One region of the Primorskyibacter flagellatus genome, then DNA from elsewhere that is predicted to be linked to it. Evidence: riboswitches for the same ligand, from Rfam matches in the RefSeq annotation. Region 1 holds a riboswitch; the other holds the start of a gene.

Region 1 (4,743 bases):
AAGCCATGGGGCAGAGCTTTCGTCTTACCCGCAACCAATGGCGCGCGACGATCATTTTCGGCGTTTGCCAGAACGCGCTGTATCTGGGGCTGAATTTCGTGGCGATGCAGACGGTGGAGGCGTCGCTTGCCTCGATCATTGCGTCAACCATGCCGCTGATGGTCGCCTTGGCAGGCTGGATCGTCTTTCGCGACCGGCTGCGTTGGCTTGCGGTTGCCGGGTTGATCGCAGGGATGCTGGGCGTGGCGCTGATCATGGGCGCGCGTCTGCAAGCGGGCGGCGACCTTTGGGGCATCGGGCTTTGCGTCATCGGCGCGGCAGCCCTGACAATTGCCACGTTGTCGGTGCGCGGGGCATCCTCTGGTGGCAATGTGATGATGATCGTCGGTTTGCAGATGTTCGTGGGGGCAATCGTGCTGGCGGTGGCTTCGGCGCTGCTGGAATGGCCGTTGACTGTCGAGATGACGACGCCGCTGATCCTTGCCTTCATCTACACCACGCTGGTGCCGGGTTTGTTGGCAACTGTGGTCTGGTTCTCGCTGGTCAACCATATCGGCGCGATCAAGGCCGCGACATTCCATTTCCTAAACCCGTTCTTCGGTGTCGCCACTGCCGCCGTCCTGCTGGGAGAGGCAATCGGCCCGCTGGACGTTCTGGGTGTGGCGATCATCGCGGCCGGTATTCTGGCCGTTCAGATCGCCAAGCAGCATCCCGGCAAGCCATAGGGCGCGTCACGTCAGCAAGATCAGAAGCCCGTTCAGCGTCAAAAACGCGCCGACAGTCGCCGCCAGCAACGCGAGCGAGGCCAGCCCTTCATGGCCATAATCCTGCGCAATGATCGTATAGATGCCGATCATCGGTACGGCGGCGGAAATCACCACCGCCGTGGCCAGATCCGATGACAGGGCAGGTAGACCGAGCAAAGGAACGGCCAGCACGCATAGTGCCGTCATCGCCGGATGAAGGATCAGCTTGCCAAAGACGATCTGACCGGCAAGCAGACGATTGCCCACAATCGGCAATCCGGCCAATGTTCCGCCAATGACGAAAAGCGCGATGGCACTGGTAGAGGCTGCCGTCATCTCCAAAACGCGGCTAAGGGCGGGGGGAATGGAAACCCCCAGCACCGAGACAACCATACCCGCCAGAAGTCCGATGACGAGCGGTCGTCTCAGAACCGATTGCAATGTCTGCCAGCCGCTTGACCACAGCGACATGCCCTGGCGCGGTCGTGACAGCTCCAGCAAGGCAAAACTGATCGGGACCAGCACGAAATTCTCAACCACCAGGTTCATCGCCAGGATCAGTCCCGCGAGATCCGGAAAAACCAGCAGCATCATCGGAAAGCCGATATAGGCAGAGTTGGGACAGGCAGAGCCCATCACGGCAATCGCCCGGCGGGCAGGTCCGGTGCCTTGCAGCGTTACGAGGATGTAGACAATTGCAATCGTCGCCAGCCCGCCAAGCGCGAAAACCGCGATGTATGACGGCACGATGACCTCGGCGATCTTGCGCGTCGCCACGGCGTTGAACAGCAGCGCGGGCAGGGCGATCATCAGGACATACTGCCCCAGAACCCGCATGTCCGACGGTTTGAAAACCCGAGCCCTGACGCAGCCATAGCCCAGTGCCACCAACGCAAAGATCGGGAAGGTGATCGCAAAGATGTCAGCCAAGCGTTGGGCCGACCTTGCCGCGCGTCTCGCCGACTTCGCCGCCGATCTGGCCTCGGTGTAACAGGATGTGGTCGAGGATCACGCAGGCCATCATCGCCTCGCCCACCGGTACGGCGCGGATACCCACGCATGGATCGTGCCGACCCTTGGTGATGATCTCTGCTGCTTCGCCCGATTTGGTGATTGTCTGGCGGGTTTTGAGGATGGAAGAGGTCGGCTTGACCGCGAAGCGCACCACGACATCCTGCCCGGTCGATATGCCCCCCAGAATGCCGCCCGCATGGTTGGACGAAAACACCGGCTTGCCGTCATTGCCCATGAAGATCTCGTCGGCATTTTCTTCACCGGTCAGCATCGCGGCAGCCATGCCTTCGCCGATCTCCACGCCTTTGACCGCATTGATGCTCATCATTGCGGCGGCCAAATCGGTGTCCAGCTTGGCATAGACCGGCGCGCCCAGACCGGCGGGGACGCCCTGCGCCACGACCTCGATCATCGCGCCCACGGAATTGCCGGATTTGCGCAACCCGTTCAGATAGTCGGCCCATGTTTCAGCCGTCTCTGCCGAGGGCACCCAGAAAGGGTTCTGGTCAATCTGCGACATGTCCCGCTCGCCCGTGATCGTATGCGGCCCGATCTGCACCATGTAGCCGGTGATCTTCACGCTGGGCGCAAGCGCGTCGATAACGGCGCGCGCAATGCCGCCCGCCGCCACCCGCGCCGCCGTTTCGCGCGCCGAAGACCGACCCCCGCCGCGATAGTCGCGAATGCCGTATTTCTGCCAATAGGTGATGTCGGCATGACCTGGGCGGAACTTTTCGACGATGTCGCCGTAATCCTTGCTGCGCTGATCGGTGTTTTCGATCATCAGCTGGATCGGCGTTCCCGTTGTCTGGCCCTCGAACACGCCGGACAGGATGCGTACCTGATCGGGCTCCTGCCGCTGGGTGGTGAATTTGTTCTGGCCCGGTTTGCGCTTGTCCAGCCAGTGTTGAAGCATCGCCTCGTCCACCTTTACCCCCGGCGGGCAGCCATCCACCGTGGCACCAAGTGCAGGCCCGTGGCTTTCGCCCCAGGTGGTGACGCGGAAAAGTTGGCCAAACGAATTCATGCTCATGGGACGGGCTCCTTTGGGCGTTGGTGTTAGGCCAGAGCCGCCGGACCCTCAAGGGATTTCGCTTGAAACCGGGGCATCGCAGCCTTACCAATTGCTGAGCCTCGGGGTGCCTGCAAAGGCTGAGATGCATGACGCGAACCCGTTGAACCTGACCCGGTTAACACCGGCGGAGGGAAGGTATCGGACACACGCTCCTTATCTTGCCCATCTGCCGCAATAAGGAGGATGCCGATGAAAAAGGCCCTGACATTTGCTGCGGGAATGATGATTGCCGGCACGGCAGGCGCACAGACGCCCGTGCTGACGGTCTATGCTCCGGATTACTTCACATCCGAATGGGGCCCCGGCCCGTCGATCGAGGCGGGATTCGAGGCGCTCTGCGGCTGTGATCTGCAATACAAGCCCGGCGACCTGCTGCCACGCATCATGTTGGAAGGCGACAAGACCCGCGCCGATGTGGTGATCGGGCTGAACACCGACGTGACGGCCAAGGCACGCGAAAGTGGGCTGTTCGGACCGCATGGGCAGGATCTTTCGTCCCTGACGCTGCCAATTGAGTGGACGGACGAAACCTTCCTGCCGTTCAACTACAGCCAGACGGCCTTTGTCTACGACAAGACGCGCGTGGACACCGCGCCCGACAGTTTCGAGGCGCTTCTTGCCGCGCCGGATGATCTGAAGATCGTGATTCAGGATCCGCGCAGCTCGATCTCTGGTCTGGCATTGGTGCTGTGGGTCAAGGCGATCTACGGCGACAAGGCGGAAAGCGTGTGGGAGCAGCTTGCGCCGAAGATCCTGACCGTCACCAAGGGCTGGTCGGAAAGCTACGGCCTGTTCACCGATGGCGAGGCCGACATGGTGCTCAGCTACACGACCTCGCCAGCCTATCACATCATCGCGGAAGATGACGACAGCAAGGTCGCCGCGATCTTTCCCGAAGGCCACTATTTCATGGTCGAACTGGTTGGCAAAATCGCGGCCACCGATCAGCCGGAGCTGGCCGATCAGTTCATGGAATACGTCCTCAGCGAAGAGTTCCAGCGCATGATCCCGACCGGCAACTGGTCGCTGCCCGCCGCCTTGCCAAGGTCCGAGTGGCCCGAAGGGTTCGACACGCTGCCGCTGCCGGAAAAGACGCTGTTCTTTGACGAGGCGGAAGCCGCCACAGTGCAGAAAGAAGCGGTCGAGGAATGGCGACGCGCCCTGTCGCGCTGATCGCCGGGGCACTGGTTGCCGGGCTGACGCTCGGGCCAGTGGCGGCGGTGGCGTGGCGCGCAGGCGTCCTGACGGGGCTGGAGCCGGCCGATTGGGCCGCGCTGCGTTTCACGCTGGTGCAGGCGCTTCTGTCGGCAGCGCTAAGCGTGGCCTTCGCGATCCCGGTCGCGCGGGCGCTGGCGCGGCGCGCCTTTCCCGGTCGCGGTTTGCTGATCGCTTTGCTGGGTGCCCCGTTCATCCTGCCGGTGATCGTGGCCATTCTTGGCTTGCTGGCCGTTTTCGGACGGGCGGGGGTGTTGAACCGTGTGCTTGAGGCGTTTGGGCTGCCCGAAGTCTCGATCTACGGGTTGCACGGCGTGGTTCTTGCACATGTCTTCTTCAACCTGCCGCTGGCCACGCGGCTGATCCTGCAAGGGTGGCTGGCGATTCCCGGCGAGCGCTTCCGGCTGGCCGCGACGCTGGGATTCACCTCGCGCGATGTCTTCCGGGTGCTGGAACGGCCGATGCTGACCTCGATTCTGCCCGGTGCCTTCGCGGTGATCTTTGTCATCTGCCTGTCGAGCTTCGCGGTGGCGCTGACGCTGGGCGGGGGGCCGCGTGCGACGACGCTGGAACTGGCGATCTATCAGGCGGTGCGGTTCGATTTCGACCTTGCCCATGCGGCCTCGCTTGCGCTGGTGCAGCTTGGACTGGCACTTGTCGCCGGTCTGGTTGCGCTGCGTCTGTCAGGCACGG
Region 2 (4,743 bases), on a different contig from region 1:
CTTCCGGCGCTTGGCGTTAACTGTGTCCAATCTGGCAAGCTCACAAGTGATCGGGCACATATCCTCATATCGACACCGAAGCAGTCGGCATCTCGTCTGTGTCCAGATCAAGGTATCCTTCAAGGCCCGCGCGCATTTCGGGTGCCAGATCTTCGGGATGCATGATGCGGGTATAGAACAGTGTGAAATAGACAACCTTGATCGCGGTCACGACACGCGCGAACAACGTGTGCAGCAGGACACTGACAGAGACTACAACAAAGACCGGCAGCCAGTTAAAGACGGTGTCCGGACCGATCGGGCCCAGTTGCGGCATGTTGCGAGAAATTTCGGAAAGCGCCCCGGCCGAAAAGGCATCCGGCATACCGCCGCCAAAGAAAAGGCCAAGAGCAACCCCTGCAAGGCCACCGAAGACATAGAGCGGCTTCATCAGCGAGCCGATCACGCCGCCCATAATGTCGATTCCGAACACACCAGCCAGGGTTTCGGGCACATGATCCTTCAATCGTTTCATTTTGATAACCCCGTCGCCCAGGCTCAGCCGGTCGATCGCGAAAGCCGGTAGCAGGAAGTGGTTTACCAGATCCCATACTTCGACGATGCCGCCCAGTAACATCGCCATCAGGCCGCCTTCCTTGTTTTTGCGGCTGGCCACCCAGACGGCGGCCATGTCCAGCAGGCCAAGGGTGCGGACCTGAGAGCCGAGGCCGGTAATTTCGCGTCGTGCTTCACGCCGGGTGGGCGTGCCACCGGTGGCGGTGCCATATGTCAGGCGGCTGAGCGTCAGTTCGGCGCGGTTGTAAAAAAAGAACTTGTAGATTAACATCACAGCCCCTCCGAGCAGGAACCATGTGCTGTTGCCGTTCTCGTAAACAGCAAGAACAAGCCCGGCGAAGAACAGGCCGGTCATCACCACAGCATAGACCCACATGACAATCAGCGGCCCCAACAACGCGCGATTTCGCCCGACAATGGTGAAAGTGTGCCGGACGAGAAAGCCCAGTTGTGCAAAGCGGGCCTTGAGGTCTGGTTTCGTGAAATCCATGGTTTTCTATCCCCTAATTCTGCTGTTCTAGTCGCCCGCCGATGCAGGAACGGGTTCAACGCGCCTTACCGTCACTCAGCCGGCCGACCGTAACGTCGTCTTCGACCCAAGGTTGTCAAAGTCGGGCTGGTTACGCCCCGTCTGTTCGCAGGGGAAAAGGAAAATATCTTAAATTTAAAAGGGCTGCCCATTAGTTGCGGGCTCGATTGTCTCAAATCCCAGAAAGCGTTGCGTCATGGGTGCCGGGCAGGAGAATACGCGGAGCCACACTTGACGGTGAGATTTCTCGCGTCGGCTCTATGAAGTTGCGCGGTGCTGTTGCGCGCCCCTCCGCGCAGGCGGTCGTTCCGGCGTCCGGGGAAATGTCCACCCACGCGCGGCTTGAACCTCGGCACGGCGACTGCTACCTCATAGGCGAATCCGTTGGGGTGTTCCGTGAGGGACTGAGAGGCGCGAGCCAACCCATCGAACCTGATCCGGACAATACCGGCGGAGGGAACGGAGCACGAGCAGGCTGCGGGGCAACCTCCGCCCGCCTTTTCTCCCTCCTCCCGTCGTCGGTGGAGGAAGAAATGACACCACAGGTCATCAAGATCGGCATGCTTTTCTCGCCCGAGATCGTTGCCGTCCCTGCCGAAGCGGACGCTGATTACAGCGGTCCCGTGATGCGCGATCCGGTGCTGGTCGCAAAGTCGGTCGATGCGCTGCTCGCCGCTTCCGGCACCATCGCGTTGGAGCAGTCAAGGGTCACCACCTGGAATACCCATGACACCGGATGCAGCCTATCCTCGGCCATTACCGCCGAACTGGCAAAAGGCGCGCCGTTGGAAGGCCCGGCCGGGCGTGCGCAGGTCTGGCTGCACGGCGCGATCTGCGCGGCTGATGACCGGGCTATTGGCGGCGGCCACGGCCCGGTCCACCATTTTCACGGATACTGGCCATGACGCGGGCCACCGTCATCGGCGCTGGCGTCGCAGGGCTCTGCGTGGCCACCGAACTGGTCGCCCGAGGCTGCGCGGTCACTGTCTTCGATCCTGTGTTGCAGCCCGGACCACACCATTGTTCATGGTGGGCGGGCGGCATGCTTGCGCCATTCTGCGAAGGCGAAACGGCAGAAGAGCCGGTGGTTCGGCTGGGTCAGCAGGCGGCTCGCTGGTGGGAACGGCAGGGCGTGGGTGTCACGCAGCGCGGCACCGTCGTCGTGGCCCTTAATCGCGACCGTCGCGAACTCGACCGTTTCGCCCGCCGCATTGAGGGCCACACCCTGCTTGACGGTTCCGCCCTTGCAGCACTGGAGCCGGACCTCTCAGACCGCTTCGACCGGGCGCTGCACGTCACCGCCGAGGCTCACCTTGACCCGCGCGCCGCCCTGCGCCACCTTCGAACGCGGCTTGAGCGCGACGGTGTCACCTTCATCGCAGAGCCGGGCCGTGCCGATGGCCTGACCTTCGACTGCCGTGGGCACGCGGCGCGTGACGCGCTTCCCGATCTGCGCGGCGTTAAAGGCGAAATGGTTGTGCTGCGTGCGCCCGACATCCGCCTGACCCGCCCGGTTCGTCTGCTCCACCCGCGCTTTCCGCTTTATGTTGTGCCCCGTGCCGATGGTCATTTCATGCTGGGCGCGACACAGATCGAAAGCGACGATCGCCGCCGGCGCGTTCGGTCTGTGCTGGAACTGCTCTCGGCCGCCTACGCGCTGCATCCCGCCTTTGGCGAGGCCGAACTGATCGAGATCGGTGCCGATGCACGTCCGGCCTTTCCCGATAACCTGCCGCGCCTTGTCCGGCGCGGCGAGACGATCCATGTCAATGGCCTGTTCCGGCACGGTTTTCTGCTCGCGCCTGCGCTTGCACGGATGGCGACTGAACTGGCCTTCGACCAAAGCAAACCGGAGTTTTACTATGCAGATCACGGTTAACGGCACCGCAACCGAGGTGCAGGCGCAAACCCTCGCCGGTGCGCTGGACGAACTGGGCTATCGCGACGCCAAGGTCGCCACCGCCGTCAACGAAAGTTTCGTTCCGGCGACGGCGCGCGACGCCCCCCTTTCCCCTGGCGACCGGATCGAGATCGTCGCCCCGCGGCAGGGAGGCTGAGATGCTGCTTTACGGTACCGAGATCAATTCGCGTCTGATGCTGGGTACGGCGCAATACCCGTCGCCGGCGGTTCTGGCCGAGGCCTTCCGCCGCTCCGGTGCCGGTATCGCCACCGTCTCTGTGCGACGTGAGGCGGGCGGCGATCGCGCCGGCGCGGCATTCTGGGATTTGATCCGCGACCTCGGTGTGACACTCCTGCCCAACACCGCAGGCTGCCATTCGGTCCGCGAGGCGGTGACCACGGCGCAGATGGCCCGCGAGCTGTTCGACACGCCCTGGATCAAACTCGAGGTGATCGGCCATGCGGATACCCTTCAGCCCGACCCCTTCGGACTGGTGGAGGCCGCGCGCATTCTGACCGATGAGGGTTTCAAGGTTTTTCCCTATACCACCGAGGACGTGGTTCTTGCCGACCGGCTGCTACAGGCGGGTTGCGAGGTGCTCATGCCATGGGGCGCACCCATCGGCACCGGGCTGGGGCTGACCAACATCTATGGCCTGCGCACCTTGCGCGCCCAGTTTCCCGACGTGCCCATGGTGGTGGATGCGGGCCTCGGTCTGCCGAGCCAGGCCGCCACGGCGATGGAGTTGGGCTATGACGCGGTGCTGCTCAACACCGCCGTCGCCAAAGCGGGCGACCCGGCGAGGATGGCGGAAGGTTTCGCCCGCGCGGTCGAGGCCGGGCGGCTCGCCTACGAGGCCGACCCGATGGAGCCACGCGACATGGCGGCCCCTTCGACCCCCGTCATCGGCAGGGCGTTCCTGACATGAGCCTACACCGCTTTTATCCGATCTTTGACAACGCCGGCTGGCTGCACCGCACGCTTCCGCTGGGCGTGAAGCTGGTGCAGCTTCGTATCAAGGATATGGACTTGGCCGACCTTTGGAACGCCATCACCCAAGCGAAATCGCTCTGCCGCGCGCATTCCGCGTCGCTGGTGATCAACGACCATTGGCAGATCGCCATCGACGCAGGCTGCGAGTGGGTGCATCTCGGGCAGGAAGATCTCGATACTGCGGATCTTCCGGCCATTCGCCGTGCTGGCCTCAGGCTGGGCATCAGCACCCACGACCACGCCGAACTTGACCGCGCCCTGTCAATGTCGCCTGACTATGTTGCACTGGGCCCGGTCTATCCGACGATCCTGAAAAAGATGAAATGGCACCAGCAGGGCCTTGAGCGTGTCACCGAATGGAAGCGCGCCATTGGCGACCTGCCCCTTGTCGCCATCGGCGGCATGCGCGTCGAGCGGGCAGCGGGCGTCTTTGCCGCCGGTGCCGATGTCGTGTCAGTGGTCACCGATATCACCCTCAGTGAGGACCCGGAGGCCCGCGTTAGTGCCTGGATCGAGGCGACGCGATGAGCCGCTATGCCCGCCAGATCGCAGTGCCCGAACTTGGGCCTTTGGGCCACGCCCGTCTGCGCCGGGCGCATGTGCTGGTCATCGGCGCGGGCGGGCTTGCTGCCCCGGTGCTGCAATACCTCGGCGGGGCTGGCGTAGGCCGCATTCGGTTGGTGGATCCGGACCGGGTTGAGGCGACGAACCTGCATCGCCAGACGTTGTTCCGCGAGTCTGATATCGGCGTCGCAAAGTCCAAGG

Evidence for each region. A riboswitch is a leader RNA that binds a small molecule or an ion and turns the genes downstream of it on or off. The one in region 1 is predicted to bind thiamine pyrophosphate.
Region 2: another riboswitch for thiamine pyrophosphate. It lies ahead of ACN0WV_RS06385 (bifunctional hydroxymethylpyrimidine kinase/phosphomethylpyrimidine kinase); the one in region 1 lies ahead of ACN0WV_RS04485 (thiamine ABC transporter substrate-binding protein).

The regions. Positions count from the first base shown of each region.
Region 1 covers NZ_JBLWVF010000002.1:261,247-265,989, forward strand. The annotation lists gene ACN0WV_RS04470 (DMT family transporter) at 1-725, shown strand, start outside; gene ACN0WV_RS04475 (AEC family transporter) at 732-1,676, opposite strand; gene aroC (chorismate synthase) at 1,669-2,793, opposite strand; TPP riboswitch at 2,886-2,985, shown strand; gene ACN0WV_RS04485 (thiamine ABC transporter substrate-binding protein) at 3,025-4,008, shown strand; gene ACN0WV_RS04490 (thiamine/thiamine pyrophosphate ABC transporter permease ThiP) at 3,984-4,743, shown strand, end outside.
Region 2 covers NZ_JBLWVF010000004.1:9,485-14,227, forward strand. The annotation lists gene ACN0WV_RS06380 (hypothetical protein) at 65-1,045, opposite strand; TPP riboswitch at 1,460-1,560, shown strand; gene ACN0WV_RS06385 (bifunctional hydroxymethylpyrimidine kinase/phosphomethylpyrimidine kinase) at 1,606-1,989, shown strand; gene ACN0WV_RS06390 (FAD-dependent oxidoreductase) at 1,986-2,963, shown strand; gene thiS (sulfur carrier protein ThiS) at 2,947-3,141, shown strand; gene ACN0WV_RS06400 (thiazole synthase) at 3,143-3,913, shown strand; gene ACN0WV_RS06405 (thiamine phosphate synthase) at 3,910-4,506, shown strand; gene ACN0WV_RS06410 (HesA/MoeB/ThiF family protein) at 4,503-4,743, shown strand, end outside.